Regions from separate parts of the Mesorhizobium sp. M0145 genome, predicted to be linked through region 4. Evidence: predicted binding sites of a transcription regulator. Region 4 holds the regulator's gene; each other region holds the start of a gene.
The links. The regulator PhoB, encoded in region 4, activates phosphate uptake and scavenging genes when phosphate is short. The targets are predictions, from matches to a motif close to TGTCATNNANCTGTCAT.
Positions count from the first base shown of each region.

Region 1: the regulator PhoB is predicted to act here: its motif matches at 5,324-5,340, upstream of NKJ28_RS18290 (esterase-like activity of phytase family protein).
Region 2: the regulator PhoB is predicted to act here: its motif matches at 3,318-3,334, upstream of olsB (l-ornithine N(alpha)-acyltransferase).
Region 3: the regulator PhoB is predicted to act here: its motif matches at 1,864-1,880, upstream of NKJ28_RS17380 (RNA degradosome polyphosphate kinase).

Region 1 is NZ_JAMYTK010000012.1:47,903-55,323, reverse strand. It holds gene NKJ28_RS18315 (MurR/RpiR family transcriptional regulator) at 1-523, opposite strand, end outside; gene NKJ28_RS18310 (ABC transporter permease) at 520-1,497, opposite strand; gene NKJ28_RS18305 (sugar ABC transporter ATP-binding protein) at 1,514-3,046, opposite strand; gene NKJ28_RS18300 (sugar ABC transporter substrate-binding protein) at 3,103-4,161, opposite strand; gene NKJ28_RS18295 (TIM barrel protein) at 4,204-5,193, opposite strand; gene NKJ28_RS18290 (esterase-like activity of phytase family protein) at 5,441-6,919, shown strand; gene NKJ28_RS18285 (L,D-transpeptidase) at 7,066-7,421, opposite strand, start outside.
Region 2 is NZ_JAMYTK010000001.1:376,896-384,316, forward strand. It holds gene acuI (acrylyl-CoA reductase (NADPH)) at 1-871, shown strand, start outside; gene NKJ28_RS01955 (response regulator) at 960-3,248, shown strand; gene olsB (l-ornithine N(alpha)-acyltransferase) at 3,398-4,273, shown strand; gene grpE (nucleotide exchange factor GrpE) at 4,437-5,072, opposite strand; gene NKJ28_RS01970 (hypothetical protein) at 5,309-5,512, shown strand; gene NKJ28_RS01975 (fatty acid desaturase) at 5,640-6,662, shown strand; gene NKJ28_RS01980 (DJ-1/PfpI family protein) at 6,707-7,327, opposite strand.
Region 3 is NZ_JAMYTK010000011.1:54,509-61,929, forward strand. It holds gene NKJ28_RS17365 (TIGR02117 family protein) at 1-76, shown strand, start outside; gene NKJ28_RS17370 (FAD-dependent monooxygenase) at 306-1,538, opposite strand; gene NKJ28_RS17375 (zinc-finger domain-containing protein) at 1,558-1,803, opposite strand; gene NKJ28_RS17380 (RNA degradosome polyphosphate kinase) at 1,953-4,154, shown strand; gene ppx (exopolyphosphatase) at 4,154-5,686, shown strand; gene NKJ28_RS17390 (hypothetical protein) at 5,731-6,360, shown strand; gene NKJ28_RS17395 (DoxX family protein) at 6,375-6,788, opposite strand; gene NKJ28_RS17400 (DoxX family protein) at 6,933-7,367, opposite strand.
Region 4 is NZ_JAMYTK010000001.1:752,140-759,560, reverse strand. It holds gene pstC (phosphate ABC transporter permease subunit PstC) at 1-636, shown strand, start outside; gene pstA (phosphate ABC transporter permease PstA) at 640-1,491, shown strand; gene pstB (phosphate ABC transporter ATP-binding protein PstB) at 1,488-2,291, shown strand; gene phoU (phosphate signaling complex protein PhoU) at 2,324-3,031, shown strand; gene phoB (phosphate regulon transcriptional regulator PhoB) at 3,048-3,737, shown strand; gene NKJ28_RS03790 (ROK family protein) at 3,747-4,991, opposite strand; gene xylF (D-xylose ABC transporter substrate-binding protein) at 5,278-6,318, shown strand; gene NKJ28_RS03780 (sugar ABC transporter permease) at 6,461-7,421, shown strand, end outside.

The DNA.
Region 1 (7,421 bases), on a different contig from region 4:
GCATCATGTGCGAATCGTCGTAGACAGAGGTGCGGATGCCGATGCGCAGGAATTTGTGCGAAACGTCGCGTGCGATCTGCGCCGAGCCGCCGACGCCGTAGAAATCGCGATTCCTGGCGCGGTAAAGCAGATCGGCGGCACGGTCGAAATCGTCCATGTCGAGGATGGCCAGCGTCTCCTCCAGCGCCTGGATGGAGGTGCGGAACACCTTCTGCACGATCTCGGCCGAACTGTCGTCCACCGACAGCTCCTGATGCATCTCGGCGGTCGGCAGGCGGCTGTATTCATAGACCGCCGTGCGAAAGTCGCGATAGCCGGAAAAACCCAGCTTCTTGGCGATCTTGACCACCATCGCCTCCGAGACACCGGCCTCCTCGGCGATCTGCTTGAGCGGTATGGTCTCGTCGAAGCCGCGCCGTCCGAAGACCGTTTCAACCACCTTCGCCTCGAGCGGCGTCAGATGCGGCATCATCATGCGAATGCGCGGTCCTACTGCTTTCAGGTCCAGCCCGGTCAAGGTCATCCACGTCCCCTCGTCACGCGATCGATAAGCATCGCGGCGAGGATTATAAGGCCAGTTGCCAGGAGCTGATAGAAGGACTGCACGTTCATCAGCGTCAGGCCGTTGCGCATGCTGCCAAGAATGACGGCACCCAGGATGGTGCCGACGACGCTGCCCTTGCCGCCCATCAGCGAGGCGCCGCCGATCGCCGCCGCTGCTATGGCGTCGAGCTCCCAGAGATTGCCCAGAATGGGTTCGGCCGCACCCAGCCGGCCGATCAGGATCTGCGCTGCAAGCGCTGCCAGCAGGCCCGAGATCATATAGGCGGCGATCTTGGTGCGGGCGATCGGCACGCCGGCTATGTAGGCCGCCTCCTCATTGCCGCCGACGGCGAGCAGATATTCGCCGAACGGCGTCTTCTTGAGGATGATCCAGGCAATCAGCGCGACCACCGCCACGATGATGACCGCCAACGGCAATCCGAACAGCGAGCCGTTGAAGATGGCACGGAAGCCGGCAGGCAGGCCGAGCACCGGATTGCCGCCGGTATAGATCAGCGCCAGCGCCCGGTAGGTGCTGAGCGTTCCCAGCGTGACGATGAAGGGCTGCAGCCCGACATAGGCGACCAGCACGCCGTTGAGCAGTCCGCAGGCAAGGCCGATGGCGAAGCCAGCGGCGATGGCCAGCGGAAACGGCACACCGGCAACCAGCATCGAGGCCGAGATGACCGCCGAAAGGGCTGCCGTCGGCCCGACGGACAGGTCGATGCCGCCCGAGATGATGACCAGCGTCATGCCCAACGCCAGGCAGGCATTGATGCTCGATTGCTGCAGGATGTTGATCAGGTTACGCTCGGCAAAAAAGCCGGGGACCAGCGCCCCGAAGACGGCAAGGATCACCACCAGGCCGATCAGCGTGCCGGCGTCGCGCACGGAAAACCGGTGCAGGAAATCTGCCCTTGGGCGCGCTGCTGTGTGTTGGGTTATATCGGTCATCCGCTGGTCCTGTCCGTTATGCACCGGCCCGATGGCCTTGCGCCTTGCCGGCCTCAATCTCCGTTTGGGGTATGGCGTGCGCGGCGATCGCGTGTTCGCTGAGACTTGCGCGGCCCAGTTCGGCGGCGACCATGCCGTCGCGCATGACGAGCACGCGGTCGGCGAGCCGGATCACCTCAGGCAACTCGGACGAAACGACGATAACCGAATGGCCTTCGGCGGCGAGCTCCTCGATCAGGTGGTAGATCTCCGCCTTGGCGCCGACATCGATGCCGCGCGTCGGCTCGTCGAACAGAAGGATCCGCGTTCCCGCCGCCAGCCAGCGGCCGATGATCGCTTTCTGCTGGTTGCCGCCGCTGAACAGGCGGATCGGCCGATCGAGCAGGAACGGCCTGAGATTGACTCGCTTCATCTTCTCGGCTGCCACGCGCTTCAGCCGGCGATGGTCGATGAGGCCGCGCGGCGCGAACACGCCCATCGACGCCAGCGCCATGTTGCTGGAGATCGACCGCAACGGCACGATGCCTTCGCGCTTGCGCTCCTCGGGCACCAGGCCGATGCCGGCCGCGATCGCGTCGCGCGGACTGGAAAGTTTTATCGCCTTGCCGTCGATCTCCATTGTGCCTGATGAGGCCCGGTCGGCGCCGGCCAGCAGCCGCAGCAGCTCGGTGCGGCCGGACCCGACCAGGCCGGCAATGCCCAACACCTCGCCGCGATGCAGGTCGAACGAAACGTCACGGACCTTGGTTGCCGAGGCGAGGCCACGCACGCTCAGCCTGATCTCGGGGGAAGCATGCGAGCGGTGTTGTTCCTGGGCAAGCTCGCGGCCGACCATCATCGAAACGACGGCCTTTTCCGACACCTGCGCGAGATCGACGGTTTCGACCACAACGCCGTCGCGCATAACAGTGGCGCGCTCGCAGATGCCGAACACCTCGTCCAGCTTGTGCGAGACATAAACGACGGCGACACCGTCGCGTGCCAGACCGGCAATGACTTCCGCCAGCCGTTCGAACTCGCTCGGCGTGAGGCTCGACGTCGGCTCGTCCATCGCCACGATCCTGGCGCGGTCGAGCAGCGCCCGGGCGATCTCGACGATCTGCCGCTGCGCCACCTTCAGGCTGCCAAGCGGGGCTGCCGGATCGATGGTCGGGTCGATGGCGGCCAGGGCTTCCGCAGCGCGGCTTTCCTGCTCGCGCCGTGCGACGAAGACGCCGCCGCGCGTCAACGGATGGCCGAGAAACATGTTCTGGGCGACGCTGAGGCGTGGCACCTGCTGTAATTCCTGATGGATCATCGCCACGCCCGCGGCGCGTGCGGCGACCGGATTGTTCAGCGTCACCGGCTTGCCATCGATCAGCACGCTTCCCGCCGTCGGTCGGTAGACGCCTGACAGTATGCGCAGCAGCGTCGATTTGCCGGCGCCGTTTTCACCGAGCAGCCCATGGATTTCGCCGGCGCCGACCGAAAAGGACACATCGCTCAGCGCCCGCACGGCCGGAAACACCTTGGAAATGCCCTCGAATTGCAGCCGGGAGATGACTGACATTGCTTCGGTTCTCCAGGCAAGGTGCCGACCCAAGGCCGGCACCTGCCGGCCCTGCTCTACTGGCCCGCTGCCGCGTCCTCGAGCAGCGCCTTGCGCACGGCGTCGCCGGCGCCAGAGTAGCGGTCGGCATTGTCCTTGGTGATCAGCGCCTGCGGCGTGGCGACGACGCGCGGCAGCTTCTGCCCGGCCACCAGTCGCAGCGCCGATTCCAGCGCCACCTCGCCGGTCAGCACCGGGAACGAATCGACGGTGCCGGTCAGCTCGCCGGCGCGGATCGAGGCATAGGCGTCGGAGATGCCGTCGGTGCCGAAGACCGCAACCTTGTCCTGCAGCCCGGCAGCCTTGACCGCCTCGACGATGCCCAGCGCCATGCCGTCATTGTTGGCATAGAAGCCGATCAGATCGGGGTGCTGCTGCAGGATGTTGGTGGCCGCGTCGTAGGAGGTCTGACGATCCCAGTTGCCGGGGACGCTGGCCACGACCTCGAACTTGCCGGCTTCGGTGATGGTGGTCTTGAAGCCGTCGGTGCGCTGGACGGCGGCGTAGACGCCGGCCTGGCCTTCGACGATGGCGACCTTGCCGCCATCCGGCCGGTTCTTGATGAACCATTTGGCGACGCGCACGCCGTTGTCGCGCTGGACATTGCCGACATAGTGCTCAGCCTGCGGGATGACCGCGTCGTTGACGTTGACCACCGGCACATTGGCTGCCTTGGCCTGTTCCATGATCGGCTGCAGGTTGGAGTCGGTCTGCGGCGAAACGAGCAGCACGTTGTAGCCTTGCGTGACCAGGCCTTCGGCGATGGTGAGCTGGCCGAGCTGGTCGCCCTCGCTCTGCGCCGCCTGGTAGACCACGGGCACGCCGGTGCGGTCGCCGAACGACTTGTAGCCCTCTCCCAGCGAGCGCCAGTATTCGTTGGTCAGCGTCTTGGAGACCGCACCCGCCTTGGTGCCCTCGGGCAGCTTGGGGAAGGCCCCGAACTTGGCCTCGAGCTGCGACCAGTCGATGCGATCCTTCTCGGTGTCGGAATTGAGCGGCGCGAGGTCCGCGGAAAACGACGAGCCTATAGACAGCGCCATCAGGGCAGCGGTGGCGGTGGCAAGCAGAAATTTCATGGTCTTTCCTCCCTGGTTGAAAACGGTGATGGCGCCGGAGCTTCAGCTGTCCGGGCCGAGCATGGCTTCCTGGATAATGGCTTGCGACGCGATCGCGTCCTGACGGTCGACGGCGGCTAACATGCGGTTGTCCCCGTCCAGCCGATCGACGACGCGCAGCATGCGCTTGACAGTCGCGATGTTGACTTCGCATTCGTGGATCGGGTCGAGCCCGGTCATATCGGGAAACGTGTCGAAGTAGATGGCGCCGGCGTAGCCGTCGCGGCCGATCTGCCTGAGCAGCTCGATCGTCTGCAGCGTATGCACGGCACCGACCATCAAGCCGTCGTCGCGCTTGGCGTAGCCATCGTTGAGGTGCACGCCGAGCAGCTTGCTGTGGCGTGCCACGAGGGCGGCGGCGAAAGCCGGCTGCTCGTCGGCATAGAGCACATGGGCGAAATCGAGCGTCACGCCGAGATTGGGCAGGCCGATCTCGCGGATCGCCAGCAATGTCGTCGCCGCATCCGGCATCAGGCTGTAGGAGCGCGGCTCGTTGGGTTTGTATTCAAGGCTGATTTGGCAGCCCGGATCATGCGCCGCAACTTCACGAATGCCATCGATTTCGTGTTGCCAGAGCGCTGCGTAGTCCGCCTGGAAGGCATAGTCGAAGCCATCCTGCCCGAGCCACAAGGTCATCAGGCTGGCGCCGGCCTCGCGCGCGGCGTCGATCCCGGCCTTGGTCAGGTCGATGGCCTCGCGGCGAACGGAAGGATCCGGGTTGGTGAAGGCGCCGAGCTTGAAGGCCGGGTTGGAGTAGTAGCGCATGGCGAAACCATTGATGGAAAGCCCGATATCGCCGAGTTTGCGCGCTATTTCCGCAGGCTTTTCATCGACATGGTCGGGGAAGTTGAGGTCGAGATCGGTCAACTCCGCAACCTTCGCCGCACGTGCCGCCATTTGCAGCATGGACGGTTTGCCGACAAGATCGGGCCACTCGGCCTGTGGCCGCGAGGCAAAGGAATTGAGGCGGGTGGCGAAACGATAGGCTGTCATCGGGGACCTTTCATTGTCATAACTTTACATTAGAACTATTATTTGTAAAGTTGTTAATTGCTCGCTCGGCGACGACGAATTCGCCATACCCAGGCCAGTTGCGACCACGAGGGACAAGCAAGCCCGGCACTGTCACGCAAGTATCATGTTCGCGTCCTAGATCGCTTCTCCGAAGGCTTTCGCGGCATCCTCGATGCGACGCGGCGCTTTTTCGGGCCCCGGCAGCTTTGTCACAAAGAGGATTTCCATGAAAAACCTGCACCGAACCGCGTCCCTCGCCGTCGCGCTGGCGATGTTCACCGCCTTGACTCCGGCCTTGGCAGAAAATGCCGCGACCGTCGGCGGCGTCAGCTTCGTCAACAAAGGCTTGGTCGGTGTCGGCCGCATCCCGGCCAGCCAGAAGGACAAGTTCGGCGAGACGTTTGGCTCCGGCTCAGGGATGTCGATCGATGCTGCCGGCTGGACGCATGGCGCCGACGGCTACAAGGGCTCGTTGTGGCTGTTGCCGGATCGCGGCTACAATGTCGTCGGTACTACCGACTACCGGCCGCGCCTCAACACGATTGCCATCGAGTTCGCCCCGATCGCGCCGGGTGCAGTGCCAGCCGCCGGCCAGGAACAGTCGGGCCTCAGGGCGACGCTTGCCGACACCATGCTTTTGACCGACGACAAGGGCGCCGACGCAACCGGGCTCGATCCGCTCAACGGCGTGCGTGCCGCGACCGACGACATGCCGATCCTGCCCGAAGCCAACGGCAAGCTCGCGCTCGATAACGAAGCGATCGCACGGCTGCCCGACGGCACGATGTTCATCTCGGACGAATACGGTCCGAACATCTACCGCTTCTCCGCCGATGGGCGTCTGATGTCGGCAACGCAGCCGCCGGCGGCGCTTGTCCCGATGCGTCACGGGACGCCAAACTTTGCTTCCAACAATCCGGGACCTGGCGCGGCAGACCCCGATCCGAAGGATCCCGAAACCGGCCGTCAGAACAACCAGGGCCTCGAAGGCATGGCGCTGACGCCGGACGGCAAGTTCCTGATTGCCGTGCTGCAGTCGGCACCCAGACAAGATGGCGGCGATTCCGCCTCGACGCGCCAGAACACGCGCGCGCTGGTCTACGATGCCTCGGATCCCGGCCAGCTCAAGCTCGCGCATGAATATGTCGTGCCGCTGCCGGTGTTCACCGATGCCAAGGGCAAAACCAAGATCGCCGCGCAGAGTGAAATCGTGGCGCTGTCGGACAAGACCTTCCTGATGCTGGCGCGCGACAGCGGCAACGGCCAGGGGCTGAAGGGCGACACCTCGCTCCATCGCGAGATCAGCGTCGTCGATGTGTCGGCGGCAACCGATATCGCCGGCACAGAGTTCGACAAGGACAAGCCGCTGGCGCCCAAGGGTGAGCTCGATCCATCGGTGACGCCGGCCAAGCTGACGCCGTTCATCGACATCAACGACAAGAGCGAGCTCGGCCGCTTCGGGTTGCACAATGGCGCGCCCAACGACCGCAACAACCTTTCGGAGAAATGGGAGGCGATGTCGGTGGTGAGCGTCCTCGATCCGAAGCTGCCCGACGACTATTTCCTGTTCGTCGCCAATGACAATGACTTCCTCACGCAGGACGGCTTCCAGGTCGGCGCGGCCTACAAGGCCGAGGATGGCGCCGATGTCGACACCATGTTCCTGGTCTATCAGGTCACGCTCCCAGGCCTCGCCAAGAAGTAGCGGCACCCATACAGGCGGAGGCGCCGAGCGCGTCCGCCTGAGCTGGCGCGATTGAGCGGTCGTGCCCCTTCAGTTGCGGCTCGCCCGCGCAAGGACGGTGTCCTAAGCATCGCAAAACCTGCGACTGACGATCCAGTCGAAGGCACTTACCTCAACATCTCCGCGTCCCTTGGCACGCCTGCATCGATCGGCTCGGCCGTCCTGTTTGACACGGCGGCGATCTTCCCGGCGGCCGACAGGTTCGGGCGCACGAAGACCGGCACGACGCCATCGACGCGGCTGTAGAGGTCGATAATGTCCTGATTCATGAAGCGCACACAGCCGGAGGAAGCGTTCTTCCCAATGGAGTCCCACTCCGGCGTGCCGTGCAGCCTATACATCGTGTCCTTGCCGTCACGGAAGAGATACAGCGCGCGGGCACCAAGCGGGCTCTGCGGGCCGGGCGGCATGCCGTCCTTGTATTTCGCCAGTTCCGGCCGGCGTTGGATCATTTCCGGCGGCG
Region 2 (7,421 bases), 380 kb from region 4:
GGCGACGACGGTGAACTACAAGGACGGTCTTGCAATTACCGGCAAGGCGCCGGTGATCCGCCGCTGGCCGCTGGTGCCGGGCATCGATTTCGCCGGTACCGTCATCTCGTCTTCCAATCCCGACTGGCGCAAGGGTGAAAAGGTCATATTGAACGGCTGGGGCGTCGGCGAGACGCATTTCGGCGCCTTTGCAGGGCGCGCCCGCGTCAAGAGCGACTGGCTGGTGCCGTTGCCGGACGGCATGAGCCCGCATGATGCGATGGCGGTCGGCACCGCCGGCTACACCGCCATGCTTTGCGTCATCGCGCTGGAGCGCCACGGCATCGTGCCCGATCGCGGCCCGGTGGTGGTGACCGGCGCTGCCGGTGGCGTCGGCTCGGTCGCGGTCTCAATCCTGTCCAGCCTCGGCTATCACGTCATCGCCTCGACCGGCCGCGCTGCCGAAAGCCCCTATCTGATCGACCTCGGCGCCGCGGAAGTGATTTCACGCGACGAGCTCACCCAGCCGGCAAAACCGCTCGCCAAGGAACGCTGGGCCGGCGGCGTCGATGCAGTCGGCAGTCACACGCTGGCCAACGTTCTGTCGATGACCTCCTATGGCGGCGCCGTCGCCGCTTGCGGCCTCGCCGGCGGCATGGACCTGCCGGCAAGCGTCGCCCCCTTCATCCTGCGCGGCGTCTCGCTGCTCGGCATCGATTCGGTGATGGCGCCTAAGGCGGTCCGCCTCGAGGCCTGGCGCCGCATCGGCGCCGATCTCGACCACGCAAAGCTTGCCAGCCTGTCGACGAGCATCGGCTTCGACGGCATCATCGGCGCCGCGCATGACATCGTCGAGGGCAAGATCCGCGGCCGCGTGGTAGTGGATATGTGAGCCCCCAAGGGATAAAAAAGAGCGTGACCGCTAAAATTCGAGCGATCAACCACAACCTTCGATAAGCTCTCTCTGGCAGGAGTTCCGTATGATTGCGGAACCCGGCATCAGAGAGGCGGAACCAGCCGAACGGGCCGACGGGACGGCCCCCGCGGCGCCAGGACGGCAGCTTGTCGCCGCGCCACCGCTGGCGCCGGAACTGCCGGCCTCCAACCGCGAAGGCCTGCCCTTCCTGACGCTCGTCGCCATCGTCGTGCTGGCAGGCTTTTCGCATCTGACCGGGGCGCCGATCTTCATCACCATCGGCCTTTTGGCGACAGCCATCGCCGGGCTCGCCATGCATCTGCGCAACAGGCGCACCGAGCGCCGCGCGGTGGCCCTGCTCGATGCCACGACCGCCCGCAGCCGCGCCGAAATCGAGACGCTGGCCGACCGCATGTGGGAGATGCAGGAGAGCGAGGAGCGCTTTCGCGGGCTGATCGATGCACTCGGCGATCTCGTCCTCCATCGTGACCGCGACGGCCACATTGTCTACGCCAACAAGGTTTTCGCCGACCTTGTCGAAACCGACCAGCGCGACCTTGCCGGCAAGACCCTGGCCGAACTAGGCATCGATGTCGGCATCGTCCCCGACGCCGCGTTTTCCGACCATGAATGCCTGAGTTCCACCGACGTCGCCATTCGCACGCCGGACGGCCCACGCTGGTTCTCTTGGATCGAGCTGTCGGTGCGCGACAAGGACAGCGGCGCCGTTTCGCATCGCGCCATCGCCCGCGACATCACCGCTCGCAAGCGCGCCGAATCCTCGCTGATCACCGCCCGCGAGCGGGCCGAATATGCGAGCCAGGCCAAATCGCGCTTCCTCGCCACCGTCAGCCACGAGATCCGCACGCCGATGAACGGCATCATGGGCATGGCCCGGCTTCTCGCCGACACCAGCCTTTCGCCCGAGCAGCGGACCTATGTCGGCGCCATCTCGACCTCGGCCAGCGCGCTGCTGGCGCTGATCGAGGACCTGCTCGATTACTCCAAGATCGAGGCCGGCCGCTTCGATCCCGAACCGCAGCCGATGTCGGTGCGCGAGATCGCCGACAATGTCGTCGAGCTTTTGGCGGCGCGGGCTTTTGCCAAGGATATCGGCCTCGGCTGTCATGTCGAACCCGACGTGCCGCAGCTGATCACCGCCGACCCCGGCAGGGTCAGGCAGGTGCTGCTCAATCTCATCGGCAACGCCGTCAAGTTCACCGACAGCGGCGGCGTCCTGGCAAGCATCGCCCGCGTCCGCACCGAAACCACCGACCGCATCCGCTTCACCATCACCGACACCGGACCCGGTCTGCGCGAGGAGGACATGGAGCGCATATTCGAGGACTTCGAACAGGCTGACGGCACCTCGACCCGTGCGCATGGCGGTGCCGGCCTCGGTCTCGCCATTTCCAAACGCCTGGTGATCGCCATGGGCGGCACTATCTCTGTGTCGAGCCGGCTTGGCCAGGGGTCCGAATTCGTCTTCGAGATTCCCGCTATTTCCGCCGTCGAGGCGCCGCAGATCCGCCAGGACGCGCTGTCGGGCCGGCATGCGGTGATCGTATCGAAGAACCTGGTCGAGGCCGAAGCCCTCGCCCGCACCATTCGCGCCAATGGCGGCACGGTCGATCTGGCCACCGCCGCCGCCCAGGCCACCCCTTTCGCCGAGAGCTGCGACGTGCTGCTGATTGATGCTGCCATGGAGCAAAGCGACGGCAGGCTGCTCAGGCGCCTGCGCCAGAGCGGATTTGCCGATTGCGAGGCAGTGACGCTGATCGCACCGACCGACCGTGGCATGCTTGGCGAGTTCCGTGCCAATGGTTACGCCACCTTCCTTGCGAGGCCGGTGCGCGGCGAGACATTGCTGCGCGTGCTTTTGACCAGCCACGCGCCGGTCATCGCCGAGCCGCAACTGCAAAAGCGCGGCGCGCAGGCGGGGCACGCCATTGGCGCCCGCCAGCAGGGCCTGTCGGTGCTGATCGCCGAGGACAACGACATCAACGCCATGCTGGCCCGCGCCACGCTGCTGAAGGCCGGGCATCGCGTGAAAGTGGTCGGCAACGGCAAGGCCGCCGTCGAGGCGGTCATCAGCACCGGCCACAAGCACCGTTACGACGTGGTGCTGATGGACTTGCATATGCCTGTCATGGACGGCCTGGACGCCATCGCCGCCATCCGCCGCCATGAGGAGGAGACCGCGGTGCCGCCGGTGCCGATCATGGTGCTGTCGGCCGACAGCCAGGAAAAGACCCGCCACGCCGTGCTCGCTCACGGTGCCAGCGGCTTCGTCACCAAGCCGCTCGACCCCGATGCCCTGGTTCATGCGGTCGAAGGGCAAGCGGCCGCCTGAGGCACAACATAGACGGTTGATAGATTACCCAGCCGACGAAGTATTGCCCGCAGAGGCGTATCACGGTACTGTCACAATCCTGTTGCACCTACACCGTATCCCCGTGCCAAGAGGGATGGCTCGAAGGAGAATCACTCGTGCATACAGTCATGCCGGAATGTGATGCTCGGCCGAACGCCAGCGGGCCTTTGCTCGTCGGCCGGAACGCCGATGCCGTCATAAAAGGCGCATCGCTCGGCCGCATCGGCAATCTCGAAGTGCGGCTCGCCCGCAACGAGGCCGAGATCGCTGCCGCGCAGGAAGTGCGCTACCGGGTGTTCTACGACGAGCTTGGTGCCAGGAAGGACCTGTTCCAGATGCAGGACCGCCGCGATGCCGACCGCTTCGATCCCCTCTGCGACCATCTGCTGGTCTTCGATACTTCGCTTTCCGGCCCCGAGCATCGCCGCATCGTCGGCACCTACCGCCTGCTGCGGCAGGAGATTGCCGCGGCCGCCGGAGGCTTCTATTCCGAAGGTGAATTCGAACTGACCAAGCTGATCGCGCGGCATCCCGGCCAGCGCTTCCTCGAGCTCGGCCGCTCCTGCGTTCTGCCGGAATACCGCTCGAAGCGCACCATCGAGGCGCTGTGGCAAGGCATCTGGGCCTACATCAACCATTACGGCATCGGCGTGATGACCGGCTGCGCGTCGTTCCACGGCACCGTGCCGGCGGCACATGCAGAGGCGCTGACCTATCTTGCCCACCACTGCCGGACGAATTCATCCTGGGACGTGCGTGCCGTCGCCGGGCGCTATTGTTCCATGGATCTGATGCCGATCGAGGCGGTCAATACCAAGGCGGCGATCGCCGCGATGCCGCCACTGGTCAAGGGCTATCTGCGCGTCGGCGCGCGCATTGGCGACGGTTGCGTCATCGACCGTGAATTCTCGACGGTCGACGTGTTCGTGGTGATGCCGGTCAAGGAGATCGGCGCCCGCTACGTCAATTATTATGGCGGAGAAGCGCAGCGGTTTGCGGCCTGAGTAGTGAATAGTGAGTGAATAGTGAATAGTGAATAGTGAATAGTGAATAGTGAATAGAACCTAGCACTGACTGCTGGAGCAGCAATTGACTACTCACCATTCACTACTCACCATTCACTACTAACCATTCACTACTAACCATTCACTATTCACCATTCACCATTCACGCATCCTTCTCAGCCTGCTCGTTGACCGGCCCCGGCTCCACTGGCGCTTCGCTTGCGACATGCTTGGGGCCGCCCTTGGCGACGCCGACCATGGCCGGCCGCAGAACACGCTCGCCGATCGAATAGCCGGGCTGCACGACCTGCACGACCGTGTTGGCCGGTACGTCGGGATTGGGCACCTCGAACATCGCCTGGTGGAAATTCGGATCGAATTTCTCGCCCTCGGGCTCGAGCTTCTTCACGCCGTGGCGTTCCAGCGCCGACAGCATGGCGCGCTCGGTGATCTCGACGCCGTCGATCAGCGCCTTGAAGCCGGCATCGCCCGAAGCCTTGGCCTCCTCCGGGATGGCATCCAGCGCACGGCGCAGATTGTCTGACACCGAAAGCATGTCGCGGGCAAAATTGGCAACCGCATAGGCGCGCGCATCGTGGACGTCGCGGGCGGTGCGGCGACGCAAGTTCTCCATGTCGGCCGCGACGCGCAGCGCGCGATCCTTCAGCTCTTCGTTTTCCTTCAGAAGCCGCACAAGCGCTTCATAGTCGCCGTCGACGCCACCTTCCCTCGGCTCCGCGGCAGCCTCGGTCTTCTCGGCTTCATCGGGCGCGCGTTCGTCTTTTGCCTGGTCGCTCATCGCCGTTTCCCGTCATTTTCGAATGGTGTGGATTTGCGCCCGATATCGAGGTTTAGCGGCCAAAAATCAAGGGGCAAGCGATACTGCAGCCGCTGTCGCTGCTTGATGGCGGACGGCGCAGACCTCTCGATTTTAATTCAAACTTTACCGTACCCGACGGCTTTGCTTGCCGGGACACTACAATGCGGGAACCATTCCTCCCTTGGAAGAGTTTCGAAGCCGACACAGGATTTTGGATGATGCCCCGCAGGAATGGCGAAAAACGCGACGGGCTCGCCGCCGATATCCGGCGCCAGCTCGGCACCGAGGCGACCAAGCGCTTTCTGCGCACCTTGCCGGCCTTCCGCACGGAGTCCGATATTCCCGACCGTCTGAAGGAATTGCTCGACCGCCTGGACGGCGTGGAAGCCAAGGTGGTCGCAGGCGGGCGCCGTCGGTAGACACCATTGCAGGCCGTGCGCCCGGCGACTGCGGCCACCAATTCCTCGCCATCGCGCGACATTTACCCGCAGTAACTTTGCGTGATCGCCGCCTTGCGGCAGCGCCCTGCTCCGCCTATGTTTCATGATGAACATGATTTCCCCCGAAGCTGTGGCAAACAGCAAGCGCGCCTGGTTGAAAATCCTGTCGCGCTATAAAAAGCCCGACAGGCGTCGCAGCGCCGTCGAACTCGCCATCACCCTCATTCCTTTCGCCACGCTGTGGGGATTGTCCTCGGCCGCTTATGCCTATGGCCATTGGTGGGGTCTGGTCCTCATCCTTCCGGCCGCCGGCTTTCTGGTGCGGATCTTCATGATCCAGCACGATTGCGGCCACGGCTCCTTCTTTGCCAATCGCTATGCCGACGACTGGATCGGCCGCGTCCTTGGCGTGCTGACGCTGACGCCCTACGATTGCTGGCGCCGCGCCCACGCAACCCATCACGCCAGCGCCGGCAATCTCGACGAGCGCGGCACCGGCGACATCAAGACACTGACCGTCGCCGAATACCGGCAACTGTCGTGGCGGGGCCGGCTCGCCTATCGCCTCTATCGCCATCCGCTGGTGATGTTCGGCCTTGGCCCGATCTGGATTTTCATTTTCGAGCAGAGACTGCCCTTGGGCATGATGCGGGGCGGCCTCACCCCTTGGGTGTCGTCGATGTCCACCAACCTAGCCATCACGGTCATAGCCGCTCTGCTCATCTGGTTCGTTGGCCCCGGCGCGTTTCTGGTCGTGCATTTGCCGATCGTCATCCTCGCCGGATCGGCCGGCATCTGGCTGTTCTATGTCCAGCATCAGTTCGAAGAGACGGAGTGGACAAAGGACTCCGAGTGGGAATTCCAGCACGCTGCCCTGCACGGTTCGTCCTATTACGACCTGCCGCCGGTGCTGAACTGGATCACCGGCAATATCGGCGTCCACCACGTGCACCACCTCTCGGCCAAGGTGCCATGCTACCGGCTTCCGGAAGTGCTGAGGGACTATCCGGAGCTGCGTGAGATCGGCCGCGTCACACTCCTCGACAGCCTGCGCTGCGTCAAGCTGGCGCTGTGGGACGAGAGCCGCAGCAAGCTGGTATCGTTCCGCGAAGCGCGGATGGCCGTGTAGACGCACCGCCGCATCAAGGTGCGGCGGGGCTCCACATTCCGAGCTTAAGCCGCCTGGCGCTGGTCGCGCATCAGGACATCGCCCTGGCGGATCTCGGTGCCCAGCACTTTCAGGCATTCGCGCATGAACGCGGCAAGGCCCGGCCAGCCCTTGGCCGACACCAGATTGCCGTCGACATGGGCGCCGGTCGGCGCAACATCGATATAGATGCCGCCGGCCAGCGTGACTTCCGGCTCGCAATATTGCAGCGCCGCGACTTCGCGGCCGCGCACCACGCCGTCGACCGCGATCAGGATCTGCACGCCGTGGCAGATGGTGAAGACCGGTTTTCCCGTCTCATGGAAATGCCGCACCAGCGCCTGCACGCGCTTGTCGATGCGGATATATTCCGGCCCGCGCCCGCCCGCCGCGTAGACGGCATCGTAGTCGGCCGGATTGACCTCAGAAAACGTCTTGTTGAGGATGTAGTCGTGGCCGAGCTTTTCCGTATAGGTCTGGTGGCCCTCGAAGTCGTGCAGCGAGGTCTTCAGGATATCGCCGGCCTTCTTGTCGGGGCAAACGACATGGACGGTGTGGCCCACCGCATGCATGGCCTGTTCAAAGACGAAAATCTCGTACTCCTCGCTGAACTCGCCAACGAGCATCAATATCTTCTTGCCAGCCATACCCGGTTCCTCCCTTGTGGCCACATTTATTCGGATCACGAAATAATGGGCCTATCCTAAGGCGGAGAGGCGCAAAATAAAAGGCTGAATCGGG
Region 3 (7,421 bases), on a different contig from region 4:
CACGGCCGGGCTGCGCACCGGCTGGTGGAATCCGCTGCCGGCCTCGCTCGGCCTGTCGATGCGGCTTTACAATTGAAGAGGGTTCCGGCTGATCAACGCCGCGATCCTTCGCGCCCCCCTCTGTCCTGCCGGACATCTCCCCACGAGGGGGGAGATTAGCGGCTTCGGCGCCTTGCTAGGTCATGCAACCTTGAAGATTGGCGAAAGCCAATGTGATGGCCAATCTCCCCCCAAGTGGGAGAGATGTCCGGCAGGACAGAGAGGGGTGCTGTCCAGGGCGCTGTCCCTCCAGCCTGTCGTGCGTATCATCGCGCGCCATCGTCCAACGCCCGCCAGCCATAGAGCCAGTCGAGATCGGCGGCGAGTTTTTCGGGCGAGCGCATCGCCAGGAACAGGTTGCGGGCCATCGCCACCGGCCCGGCCGCATGCCAGGCGAGGCGGTTGACGACGCCGCGGCGGGCGACCTGGGCGACGCGCGGCCGCCGCGCCTGTTCCCAGGCGACAAGCGCGCTGCTGAGATCGGCAGGCGAGGTGGCAACGAAACCGGCAAGGGTTACCGCGTCCTCGATCGCCATCGCCGCGCCCTGTGCGGCAAACGGCGTCATCGCATGCGCCGCATCGCCGATCAGCGCGATGCCTTCCGGCGTCGTCCACCGCCGCTGCTCGACGGTGTGGATCGGCCATGCCGTCCATGGCGCGGCCTCGCTCGCCAGACGGACCAGCGCCGGCGCGGTACCGCGCATGGCGCTGGCGAGAATGGCGGGGTCGGCATGCCCCGACCAGCCCTCGGCGATGCGCTCGCCCTTTGTGAAGGCAGCGAGGTTGAAGGCAGTGCCACGGCTGACCGGATAGGCGACCATATGGAAGCCGGAATAGAGGAATGCAGTAACACAATCGGGCGCACCGATCGCCGCAAAGGTTTGTCCAGCGGGGCTGTCGGCGGCCACCGTGGCGCGCCAGGCAAGCTCGCCCGAAAACCGGCTTCTCCGGAAATCGGCTGCGTTGCGGGCAATCGTTTCTCGCACCGACGACCAGACGCCATCGGCGCCGATCAAAAGACAGCCAGCCTCGACCGTGTCGCCATCAGCCGATGCAGTGACGGTAACACCTTTCGATCCGGCTGCGATGTCGGTCACCCGCGCGCCGGCGATCAGATCGATACCGGGCTGCTCCGAAACTCGCTGCATCAGCGCTGACTGCAGATCCGCGCGGTGGGCAACGAGATAGGGCGCTCCCCAGCGCGTTTCGGCCGCCTGGCCAAGCGGTACGCGCGCCAGCTTGCGCAGCGTGGCGGCATCCTTGAGCACGACCGCCTCCGGCCGCACCGCCGTAGCCAGCAGCCGATCGAGTACGCCGAGCTGCCGTAGGATGCGCGTCGCGTTGGGCGAAAGCTGGATACCGGCGCCGGCAGCCTCGAGGTGCTGCGCCTGTTCGAACAGTTTTATCCGATAGCCGCGCTCGGCGAAGGCCAGTGCCGCGGTCAGCCCGGCGACGCCCGCCCCGGCGATGACCACCTGCCGGGACTGCGTTTCCTGCATCAGGCTTGTCGCGAAAGAATCAGGCGGCCTGGTCGAGATAGAGGCAGCCCGGCGGCTGCGTTTCCAACGCCTTCAGCTTCGGCGAATAGCGATAGAGCGTCGAGCAATAGGGGCAGACTTTTTCATTGTCGTCGCCCATGTCGAGAAATACATGCGGGTGGTCGAAAGGCGGATTGGCGCCGGTGCACATGAATTCCTTGACGCCGATGTCGATTGCCGGATAGCCCGCATCGTTCTGGAAATGGGGAATGGAACCGCCTGCCATCGTCGTCTCCTGATCTTGTCGATTGCATCTGGATCATAACCCGTCTCTTTGCAAGATCGATGAAATGAAACTGTCGCAAAAGCCTGTCAGAGGATAAGTTAAGCCGGTTAAGGCTATGGTTGTCGAACGGTGTGGGAAGAGCGGAAACCATGAACGAACTGAAGCCGGTGCAGAACGAATTCATCACCGTCGAGGCGGCGAGCCGCGAAGGCGGCAATCCCGACCGCTTCGTCAACCGCGAGTTTTCCTGGCTGCAATTCAACCGGCGCGTGCTCGAAGAGTCGCTGAACGCCAATCATCCGCTGCTCGAGCGTGTTCGCTTCCTGTCGATATCGGCCGCCAACCTCGATGAGTTCTTCATGGTCCGCGTTGCGGGTCTTGCCGGCCAGGTGCGCGAGGGCATCGTGCTGAAGAGCCCGGATGGGCGCACGCCCGAGCAGCAGCTTGAACAATTGCTGCGCGAGGTCGAGCGCCTGCAGGAGGACCAGCAGAAAAGCCTTTCGGCGCTGATGCTGCTGCTCGACAAGGAAGGCATCGAGAGCATCACCCGCGATGCGCTGAGCAAGGACGAGAAGATCTGGCTCGAGGACCATTTCCAGGAGCAGGTATTTCCGGTGCTGACGCCGCTGTCGATCGACCCGGCGCATCCGTTCCCGTTCATTCCCAATCTCGGTTTCTCGATGGCGTTGCAATTGCGCCACCGTAAGAACGGCGAGGAAATGAGCGCGCTTTTGCGCCTGCCGGTGGCGCTGAGGCGCTTCATCCGCTTGCCGGATCGCAAGCGCCATGTCCGCTTCATCCCGCTCGAGGAGGCGGTCGGCCTTTATATCGGCAAGCTGTTCCCGGGCTACGAGGTCAAGGGTTCCGGCACGTTCCGTATCATCCGCGACAGCGATATCGAGGTCGAGGAAGAGTCCGAGGATCTGGTGCGCCTGTTCGAGACGGCGCTGAAGCGCCGCCGCCGCGGCTCGGTTATCCGGATCGAATTCGACCGGCTGATGCCGCCCGAACTGCGCGACTTCGTCGCCGGCGAGCTTGGCGTTTCGGCAAGCCGGATCAGCGTGCTCACCGGTCCGCTGGCGCTCAGCCAGATCTCGGAGATCGTCGCCGTCGCCCGCGACGATCTGAAGTTCACGCCCTACAATCCGCGCTTCCCCGAGCGCATCCGCGAGCATGGCGGCGATTGTTTTGCGGCGATCCGCGAGAAGGACATCATCGTCCACCACCCCTACGAATCCTTCGACGTCGTGGTGCAGTTCCTGCGTCAGGCGATGGCCGATCCAGAAGTGGTAGCGATCAAGCAGACGCTCTATCGCACCTCCAACGACAGCCCGATCGTACGCGCTTTGGTCGACGCCGCCGAGGCCGGCAAGTCGGTGACAGCGCTGGTCGAGCTCAAGGCGCGTTTCGACGAAGAAGCCAACATCCGCTGGGCCCGCGACCTCGAGCGAGCCGGCGTCCAGGTCGTCTTCGGCTTCCTCGAACTGAAGACCCATTCGAAAATGTCGCTGGTCGTGCGGCGCGAGGATGGCAGGCTGCGCAATTACGTGCATCTCGGCACCGGCAACTACCACCCGGTCACCGCGCGCATCTACACCGACCTGTCCTTCTTCACCACCGCCCCGACGATCGCGCGCGATGTCGCCCAGCTGTTCAACTTCATCACCGGCTATGCCGAACCGGCCGAGCAGATGCGGCTGGCCATATCGCCGTTCACGTTGCGCGACCGCATCCTCAAGCACATTTCGGACGAGATCAGCCACGCGCTGGAGGGCAGGCCCGCCCGCATCTGGATGAAGATGAACGCCTTGGTCGATCCGATCGTCATCGATGCCCTCTATGATGCCAGCCGCGCCGGCGTCGAGATCGATCTCGTCGTGCGCGGCATCTGCTGCCTGAGACCGCAGGTGCCCGGCCTATCGGAGAACATTAGGGTGAAGTCGATCGTCGGCCGTTTCCTTGAGCACAGCCGCATCTACTGCTTCGGCAACGGCCACGGCCTGCCATCGGACGGGGCGATCGTCTACATCTCCTCGGCCGATTTGATGCCGCGCAATCTCGACCGCCGTGTCGAGACCATGGTGCCGATCACCAATCCAACTGTGCACGAACAGGTGCTCGGCCAGATCATGCTCGGCAACATCATGGACAACCAGCAAAGTTTCGACGTATTGGCTGACGGAACCTCCCGGCGCGTTGTGCTGGAGGAGGGCGAGGAACCGTTCAACGCGCAGGAATATTTCATGACCAATCCGAGCCTGTCCGGACGGGGCGATGCGTTGAAGTCGCATGCGCCCAAGCGCATCGCGCAGTTCAAACGCCGCAAGAAACAGAACGCAGCGACGGGCTGATGATTTCAGCGTCCCAGGGCCGGCTTCAGGACCGCCGACCGCTGTCCATCATCGATATCGGATCGAACTCGATCCGTCTTGTCATCTATGAGGGGCTGGCGCGTTCGCCGACCTTGCTGTTCAACGAAAAGATGCTGGCCGGCCTCGGCCGCGGCATCGTTTCGACCGGAAAACTCGATCCCGAGGCGGTGACGCGCTCGATGGAAGAGTTCCGCCGCTTCCGCGCGCTCTCCGACCAGGCCGGCGCCGAGCGCATATATGTGCTGGCGACCGCCGCCGCTCGCGAGGCCGTCAACGGCCCCGACTTCATCCACCGCGCCGAGGATGTGCTCAAGACCGAGATCCAGGTGCTGAGCGGCTGCGAGGAAGCCCATTATTCGGCGCTCGGCGTCATCTCCGGTTTCCACCCGGCCAACGGCATTGCCGGCGACCTTGGCGGCGGCAGCCTCGAACTGATCGACATCGATGGTGAGACGATCGGTGACGGCATCACGCTGCCGTTGGGCGGCTTGCGCCTGCAGGACATGGCGAAGAACTCGCTGGCCCAGGCGGCAAGGATCACGCGCGAGCAACTGGCGCGGGCGAAATTGCTGAAGGGCGGGCAGGGCAGGGCGTTCTACACGGTCGGCGGCACCTGGCGAAACCTCGCCCGGCTGCACATGGAAATGACCAACTACCCGCTCGGCGTCATGCACCATTACGAGATCGGCATCGAAAGCGCCGCGAACTTCCTCCGGCAGGTCGCCAAGGCCGAGATCGATAAGATCAAAGGCATCGAGGGCATCTCCAAGAACCGCCGCTCGCTGCTGCCCTATGGCGCCATCGTGCTGCAGGAGATCATGGCGGCGATGCAGCCGTCGAAGATCATCGTGTCGGCGCTGGGCGTGCGCGAGGGCTTTCTCTATTCGCTGCTCGACAAGGCCGAGCAGAAAGCCGATCCGCTGATCTCGGCGGCGGAAGAGCTTGCCCGCCTGCGCTCGCGCTCGGTCGACCACGCGCATGAGCTTGTCGAGTGGACCGGCAAGGCGTTCGCCGCCTTCGGCATCGACGAGACCAGGGATGAGGCGCGCTACCGCCACGCCGCCTGCCTGCTCGCCGATATCGGCTGGCGTGCCCATCCCGAATATCGCGGCAAGCAATCGCTCAACATCATCGCTCACGCCTCGTTTATTGGTGTCGACCATCCCGGCCGTGCCTTCCTGGCGCTTGTCAGCCTGTTTCGCCATGAGGGCGTGTTCAATGAAGCCGCTCCGGAAATCCGCGGACTGGCGACACAGCGCTATCTCGAGCGCGCCCGAGTGCTGGCCGCGCTGCTGCGCGTCGTCTATTTGCTGAGCGCGGCAATGCCGGGCGTCATGCCGCGACTGAAATGGGAAAACCGCGGCAATGGCGTGCTGGCGCTGGTGCTGCCGGCAGCACTGGCCGATCTTTACGGCGAGCGCCCCGCCGGCCGGCTGGCACAACTGGCAAGGGTCACCAATCGCCGGCTGGTGCTGGCGGTCGAGGGCGGGCCAAGCGTTTCTGTGAAATAGGCGCCTGCGTCGTCGCACGTGACAGTTTAGGAAGGGGGAAGACCATGAGATCCAGGCAGGTTCTTCAGCTGTTGGTTGCAGCGATCTTCGTCGTCTTCGCGGGCACCGCCAGTGGCCAGACGCTTTACACTCTGTCCGTCGTGGCCAAGGGGACGTTCGATCTGGATCGACATTATCCCAAAGGGATGGGCGTCAGAATGCCGTTCAATTTTCATAGGATGTTGACAACACCCCAGAACGGGGAGCGCATAAATTACTTTGTATTCAAGCCAAGCACGGACGTTCTCAAATTTATGAAATCGCTGTCGAAGAGCGATTTGTTTTCAAGGCTCGAGCCATGTTCAGGAGGTATTGACCAAGCTCTTTCCGACAGGGCTCAGACCATTGGCGGATCGATCAAGCCCATTTTTGGTCGAGTCGATCTGTTGCCGTATCTCAAGAGAAAAGAACTGATTCAATCAGATGGTTATGTATATGTCGCCATAGACAGCAACCTTCGAAACTACGTTTGGGACCCAAACGACTTCGGATCGGAGTGGGTGGCTGCAGCGGTAGAAAAACAGCAGCTTTGTCTGTACATCGGCGTTGGGCGGATGGGCTACTACAGCGCCCTAGCGTCGGTGCCTGTCAATGTAAGCCGTCTCGCAAAATTTGTTTTTCTGGACACCAAATAAACCGGGTGACTTGCTCAGGCGCGGGTCCCAAACGCCCGGCCATCGAACGAATAGGCGCCGGCGCCGGCCATTGCCAGCGCCAGAAAACCGCCTGATATGGCGATGTCCTTCATCAGCATCTGTGAATGCATGAAGGTCAGCGTCGGATCGTCGCCACCCTGGCCATAGTGGCCGATGAAGCCCGCCGCGATGCAGAACGCGGCAAGCAGGAGCGCCACGATCGGCGTCTTGAGGCCGACGAGGATGAGCAGTCCGGCGATCAGCTCGAACAGGCCCGTCGCCCAGGCTACGAGCGTTGGCAGCGGCAGGCCGAGGCCGGCAAAATAGCCTGATGTGCCGGCAACGTCAGTAAGCGCGTGGAAGCCGGACGGAACGAAAAGTGCGGCGAGCAGCAATCGGGAAAGCAGAAGCAGCGCATTGCGGGGCATCTTCACCTCCGTTGTCGACGGCCGCTTGGCCTGGCGCCCGATCTTAGCAGGTTTTCCGTCAGCGGACCGAAGGGCACAAACCGACAACGAAAAAGGGGCGCGGAAAATTCCGCACCCCTTTTGTCCAAGCAATGCTGGACTGCTTCAGCCGCGCTTGGCGTCGATCGAATAGGCGCCTGGGCCCGAGGAGGCCAGCACGAGGAAGCCGCCGGCAATCGCGACGTTCTTCAGGAAATTGATCATCTGCATCTGATCGGCCCAGCCGGTGTGGGCGACCAATGCGGTGGCAACGGTGAAGATCGCCATCACCCAGCCGACGATCCGGGTCTGGAAGCCGACGAGGATGGCGAGGCCGCCAAGCAGTTCGATCAGGCCGACGACAATGGCGGTCACCATCGGCAGCGGCAGGCCGAGGCTGCCGAAATAGCCGGCCGTGCCGGCAATCGCCGTCAGCTTGCCGAAGCCGGAAAGCAGGAAGATGACCGAAAGCAGGATGCGGCCGAGCAGGATCGTGCCCGAGGCGCCGGAGGCGGTGCCGGAACCGGCAAACGAAGTGTTGGTGGACGTGTTGGTGGACATGCGTAACTCTCCAGAAGGGTTTGGCCAAACGACTTGGGATACCCGTCTAGTTAG
Region 4 (7,421 bases):
CCGCTCAGGCGCCCGATCGGCATAGCGGTCGAGCTGTTGGCCGGCATTCCTTCGATCATCTACGGCATCTGGGGCCTGTTCGTGTTCGCGCCATTCCTGCAGACGACGATACAGCCCTTCATCATCAACATCTTCCATGGCGTGCCGGGACTATCCAGCCTTTTCGCCGGCCCTCCTTACGGCATCGGCCTTCTGACCTCGGCGCTGATCCTCGCCATCATGGTGTTGCCCTTCATCACCTCGATCACCAAGGATGTCTTCGATACGGTGCCGGCGGTGCTGAAGGAATCGGCCTACGGCATCGGTTGCACGACCTGGGAAGTGACCCGGCGCGTGGTCATTCCCTATACCCGCATCGGCATCATGGGCGGCGTCATGCTTGGCCTCGGCCGGGCGCTCGGCGAGACCATGGCGGTGACCTTCGTCATCGGCAACGCCCACCGCATCAGTGCCTCCCTGTTCGCGCCGGGCACGACGATCTCGGCGACCATCGCCAATGAATTCACCGAGGCCGACGGCGACCTCTACACCTCCTCGCTGGTTTCGCTCGGCCTGATCCTCTTCGTCATCACCTTCCTGATCCTTGCCGCCGCCCGCTATATGCTGATGCGGATCGACGCCCGTACGGGAGCCTGACCGATGTCGACATCCTCATCGCTCCACAGCCGCCGCAAAGCCAGGAATTCGGTGATGATGGCGCTTTGCGTCGTCGCCGCCGGCATCGGGCTTGCCTGGCTGGCGCTCATCCTCGGCGCACTAGTCTATAAGGGCACAGCCGGGCTTTCGTTCGCGGTCTTCACCGAGATGACGCCACCACCGGGCGAGGCCGGCGGCCTGCTCAATGCCATCGCGGGCAGCCTGCTGATGACGATCATCGCCGTTGTCGTCGGCACGCCGATCGGCGTGCTGGCGGGGACCTACATGGCCGAGTATGGACGCTTTTCGCGCATCACCACCGTCGTCCGCTTCATCAACGACATCCTGTTGTCGGCGCCGTCGATCATCATCGGCTTGTTTGTCTATGAGCTGATGGTGCGGCCAATGGGACATTTCTCGGCCATTGCCGGCGCAGTTGCGCTTGCCATCCTGGTCATTCCGGTGGTCGTGCGCACCACTGAAGACATGCTCAGCCTGGTGCCGAACGCGTTGCGTGAAGCCGGTGCCGCGATCGGCGCGCCACGCTGGGTGGTGATCCGTTCGGTCGCCTACCGCGCCGGATTGTCCGGCATCGTCACCGGCATATTGCTGGCGATAGCACGCATTTCCGGCGAGACGGCGCCGCTGCTCTTCACCGCGCTCAACAACCAGTTCTGGAGCAGCAATATCAACGCGCCGATGGCCAGCCTGCCGGTGACCATCTTCCAGTTCGCTCTCAGCCCTTACGAGGAATGGCAGCAACTGGCGTGGACCGGCGCACTCATAATCACCCTGACGGTTCTGGGCTTGAGCATCCTCGCCCGCAGCCTTACCGGACGCAGAGAGGACAGATGACACAGATGTTGTCCCCAGACATGACGATGGCCGAAACGGTAGCCGAGAAGACGAAGATCGAGGTCAAGAACCTCAACTTCTACTACGGCCAGAGCAAGGCGCTGAAGGACATCAGCCTGTCGCTGCCCGAGCGCAGCGTCACGGCCTTCATCGGCCCTTCGGGTTGCGGGAAATCGACGCTGCTGCGTGTGTTCAACCGCATCTATGAGCTCTACCCAAAACAGACGGCCGAGGGCCAGGTGCTGCTCGACGGCAAGAACATTCTCGACCGGTCGCAGGATCTCAACCTCCTCAGGACCAAGATCGGCATGGTGTTCCAGAAGCCGACGCCGTTCCCGATGTCGATCTACGAGAACATCGCCTTCGGCGTCAGGCTCTACGAGAACCTCGGCAAGTCCGAGATGGACGGCCGCGTCGAACAGGCGTTGAAGCGCGCCGCGCTGTGGAGCGAGGTCAAGGACAAGCTCAACGCCAGCGGCTTGAGCCTGTCCGGCGGCCAGCAGCAGCGGCTCTGTATCGCCCGCACCGTGGCGGTGAAGCCGGAAGTCATTCTGCTCGACGAACCGGCTTCGGCGCTCGACCCGCTGTCGACTGCCAAGATCGAGGAACTGATCGACGAATTGCAAGCCGACTACACGATCGTCATCGTCACCCACAACATGCAGCAGGCGGCGCGCGTGTCGCGCCAGACCGCCTTCATGTATCTGGGTGAACTGGTCGAGTTCGACCGGACCGAGAAGATCTTCACGTCGCCCCGCGAGAAGCGCACGCAGGACTACATCACTGGCCGCTTCGGCTGAGCCATTCCGATCATGCATTTGAGGACAGGATCATGGGCGAACACACAGTCGCTTCTTTCGACGAGGATCTCGAGCAGATCAGCAAGCTGATCCGCGACATGGCCGACCTCGCCGGTTCGATGGTCGGCGGGGCGACCAAGGCCCTGTTGAATTCCGACAACGTGCTGGCGCAACGCGTCGTTTCCGACGACGCCATCATGGATGCGCGTCAACGCGAACTGGACGACCGCGCCATCACCCTGATCGCCAAACGCCAGCCGATGGCCCACGATCTTCGCCATGTGGTCGGAGCGATCCGCATGGCGGGCGACCTCGAACGCATCGGCGACCTTGCCAAGAATATCGCCAAGCGCGTGAGTGCGGTCGGCCTCAGCGCCACGCCGCGGGACCTGTCGCATTCCATCGACGCGATGGCGCAGCTGGTTCTCATCCAGGTGCAGGGTGTCATCGAGGAATATGCTGCAGGCGATGCGGCCGCGTTGGCCAAGCTGCGTGCCGCCGACGAGCGCATCGACGTCAAATACACGTCCGTGTTCCGCGAGCTCTTGACCTACATGATGGAAGATCCGCGCAACATCACCGCTTGCACGCACCTGCTGTTCTGCGCCAAGAATCTGGAGCGGATCGGCGACCATGTCACCAACATCGCCGAAAATGCGTATTATGTGCTGACCGGCGAGCAATTGCCGGTCAATCGTCCGAAGCAGGACGAAACGACAATGTCCGCACCGGTGACATGATGGGGGTGCCCAGCCGATGATCGCACCACGCATAATGGTGGTGGAGGACGAGGAGCCGTTGGGTGTGCTGCTCCGCTACAATCTCGAATCCGAAGGCTACCAGGTCGAGGTGGTGACACGCGGCGACGAAGCCGAGATCCGTTTGCAGGAGAATGTGCCCGACCTTTTGGTGCTCGACTGGATGATACCAGCGGTTTCCGGCATCGAGCTCTGTCGTCGGTTGCGGGTGCGCCCCGAAACCGAGCGGCTGCCGATCATCATGCTGACCGCGCGCGGCGAGGAGAGCGACCGGGTGCGCGGTCTTTCGACCGGCGCCGACGACTATCTGGTCAAACCGTTTTCGACACCGGAATTCATGGCCAGGGTCAAGGCGCTGCTGCGGCGCGCCAAGCCGGAAGTGCTGTCCAGCGTGCTGAAGGTCGGCGACATCGTGCTCGATCGCGAATCGCACAGGGTCTATCGCAAGAAGAGCGAAATCAGGCTCGGGCCGACCGAATTCCGGCTGCTCGAGTTCATGATGCGGCATCCGGGCCGTGTCTTCTCGCGCAGCCAGTTACTCGATAATGTCTGGGGCGAGACAATCTACATCGACGAACGCACCGTCGACGTGCATGTCGGGCGGCTGCGCAAAGCCGTCAACAACGGCCGGATGCCGGATGTCATCCGCACCATCCGCGGTGCCGGCTATGCGATCAGGGAAGATTGACCCGCCTGGTCAGGCTACGTTCTTTCTGACGCTGGGCCTCATTTGCGCGCCCGGCGCGAAAATCTCCTGGTCGACGAAGCTTAACGCCCGCATCGCGCAGCCTTCGCGGATCAGCGGCAATTCGTTCGGCTCTGTATCGAAGGAGATCGAGCCTGAATGCTGGCCGCCGGCGGTCTGGGCGATTGCCTTCCGCAAGGCCGGCTCGATCAGATCGAAGGCGGCGGCACTGGCGCCGACCATCGCGACCGGTGCCGGATCGATCAGCGCGAACAGCGAGCCGAGACCGAAACCCAGCGCTTCGCCGGCCTTGCGGTAGGCCTCGCGTTCCGGCCCATCTTTCTCGCGCGCCTGGGCCGCCAGTGCTCGCATGTCGGCGTCGCTGACGTCGGCGACCGGTTCGCTGTCTTCGCTCATCTGCCTGGCGTTGCGCCAGATGGCGTAGTTGCCGGCATAGGCCTCGATGCAGCCGCGCCGCCCGCAACGGCAGAGCGCGCCGCCCGGACGATGGATCATGTGGCCAAATTCGCCGCCCGAGGAATGCGTCCCGGTGAACAGTTCGCCCTTCAGCACCAGCCCCATGCCGATGCCATGCGAAAGCAGGATGGCGATGAAGTCGTCGCGATAGCGATCCGGATTGCGCCAGCGCAAAGCCACCGCCATCATGTTGCAGTCGTTCTCCACCGTTGCCGGGATGCCGAATTCGTCCTCCAGCATGTCGGCAAAGGCGATGTCGGTCTGCGGCGTGATCGGCGACCACAGCATGGCGCGTGCAGGGGAGTCGGTAATGCCCTGAATCGCCAGGGCGATGCGGGCGACACTGCGGACGTCAAGGTCTGGATCCTGCAGCCGGCGCCGGACGATGGCCATGCATTCACGGATCAGCTCGTCGCGCGGCATGGTCAGCGTGTCCAGCCGGCGCTGTTCCTCGGCGACCACCTGTCCCGTATAGTCGATAATGGCGGCCGACAGGAAATTCAGCGACAACACCACGGTCAGCACCGCCGCCGCTTCCGGGTTGAGGGCGAGGCCGACCTGCGGACGACCGCGTTTCAACGAAACGGGCTCGCTTGCCTTGCTCTCGGCGAGGATGCCTTCCCGTATCAGGTCGGAAGAGATCGCCGATATGGTCGAATGACTGAGGCCGGTGGTAGCTGCGATCTCAGTACGCGATGGCTGGCCGGCCCGGCGCACCGCCGAGATCACCATCGCCCGGTTGCGCCGGCGCAAATCGTCATGGCGGATTCCGACCGACATTGTTTTGCTTTCCTCCCGGTTGCCGCGGCCGCTCATGAACCGGAAGCCGTCGGTAATGTCCGACAAATAGTGTCGGATGCAGGCAAATAGTGTCAGATGCAGGTGGCGCTGTCATCGTTTATTCCGACGCTCGAAAAAACTCGCAGAGTCATCAAAATCCATCAGAATCGATGTTGACAGCAGCCGGAGATCGGGCCAGTATTTTTTCGAGGCTCGAAAAAATTAGAGCTTCTAAGCTGGTCTTTGAGCCAATTGGTCACGCCGTACGCGGCGCAGGGAGGATATGATGAAGAAATTCACGACCGCCATTCTGGCGGGTGTCGCCATGACGCTGGCGCTGGCGTCGGTGGCGCAGGCTAAAGACAAGGTCATCGGCGTTTCCTGGTCGAACTTCCAGGAAGAGCGCTGGAAGACCGACGAGGCCGCAATGAAGGCGGCCATCGAGGCCGCAGGCGACAAGTATATTTCCGCCGACGCACAGTCCAACCCCGGCAAGCAGCTCACCGACGTCGAGAGCCTGATCTCGCAGGGCGCCAACGCACTGATCATCCTGGCGCAGGACGCCTCGGCCATCGGGCCGGCCGTGCAAAAGGCACTGGACGAAGGCATCCCGGTCGTCGGCTATGACCGGCTGATCGAGAACAAGGACGTGTTCTATCTGACCTTCGACAACAAGGAAGTCGGCCGCATGCAGGCCCGCGAAGTCTTCAAGGTGAAGCCGGAAGGCAACTACGTCTTCATCAAGGGTTCGGGTTCCGATCCGAATGCCGATTTCCTGTTTGCCGGTTCGATGGAGGTGCTGAAGGAGGCCATCGACGGCGGCAAGATCAAGAATGTCGGCGAGGCCTATACGGACGGCTGGCTGCCGGCCAACGCTCAGAAGAACATGGAACAGTTCCTGACCGCCAACGACAACAAGGTCGATGCCGTAGTCGCCGCTAATGACGGCACTGCCGGCGGCGTCGTCGCCGCGCTGACGGCGCAAGGGCTGGCCGGATCGGTTCCGGTTTCGGGCCAGGACGGCGACCACGCCGCGCTGAACCGCATCGCGCTCGGCACACAGACCGTGTCGGTGTGGAAGGATGCGCGCGAGCTCGGCAAGAATGCCGCCGAGATCGCCTCGCAACTGGCCGACGGCAAGCAGATGACCGACATTGCCGGCGTGAAGGATTTCACCACGCCCGGCGGCAATACCGTCAAGTCGCTGTTCCTGACCCCGGTCGCCATCACCAAGGACAACCTCAACGTCGTCATCGACGCCGGCTGGATCAAGAAAGAAGAGGTCTGCGCCGGCGTGACGGCTAGCGCTGTTGCAGTCTGCAACTGAGCCGACGTTTCCGAGAAGTCCGAACGCCGCGGCCGCTCGCCGCGGCGTTTTTTCAACAAGAGTTGTTTTTCCGCTTCCGGCGGATAACTTCTAGGCTGCTTCCGGCATCCGCGGCAGACGGCAACCCGGCGGGAGAAACATCATGACCGACACGACGCCCAACACGCCGGTAGACAGCACGGCAGACCGGGCACGGGAATCCGAGCTCGGCATCGTTGCCCGATTTCTCAAGGCAACCGAACTCGACACGCGCATGCTCGGCATGATCGGCGCGCTGCTGGTCATCTGGGTCGGCCTGCATGTCATTTCCAGCGTACGGCTCGGCGTCAATCCGTTCGACTTCGACAGCCGGACCTTCCTGACGCCACGCAATCTCTGGAACCTGTCGGTGCAGACTTCCGCCGTGGCCATAATGGCCGCCGGAATGGTGCTGGTTATCGTCATGCGCAATATCGACCTGTCGGTCGGTTCCGCCGAAGGCCTGATCGGCGTGGTCATGGGTTTTGCGCAGGTGCATTTCCTGGTGCGAATGGTCGGTCTGCAATTAGGCAACCCCTGGATCTGGATCCTGGCACTGGCCATCGGCCTGGCGCTTGGCCTTCTGATCGGAGCGTTCCAGGGATACATCATCGCTTATCTCGAGGTGCCGGCCTTCATCGTGACGCTGGGCGGCCTTCTGGTCTGGCGGGGTGCCGCATGGTGGGTCGCCAGTGGGCAGACGATTGCGCCGCTGGATGCCACTTTCCAGCTGATGGGCGGCGGACCGACGGGTTCGATCGGTGCGCGATGGAGCTGGATCGTCGGAATTGTCGCGTGCCTGGCGGTTGTGTTCATGCTGCTCAACGGGCGGGTGCAGCGCAAGCGGTTCCGCTTCCCGTTACGCCCGATCTGGGCCGAGACGTTCCTCGGAGCCGTCACTTGCCTTGTCATCATGGGCGCCATATGGCTTGCCAATTCCTATCCTTGGCCGGTCGGCATCGTGAACAGATATGCGGCGGCCAACAATATAACCGTTCCCGAAGGCGGGCTGTTCATCGCCCATGGCATCGCCATACCCGTGCTGATGGCTGTAGCCGTAGGGCTGATCATGACCTTCATCGCCA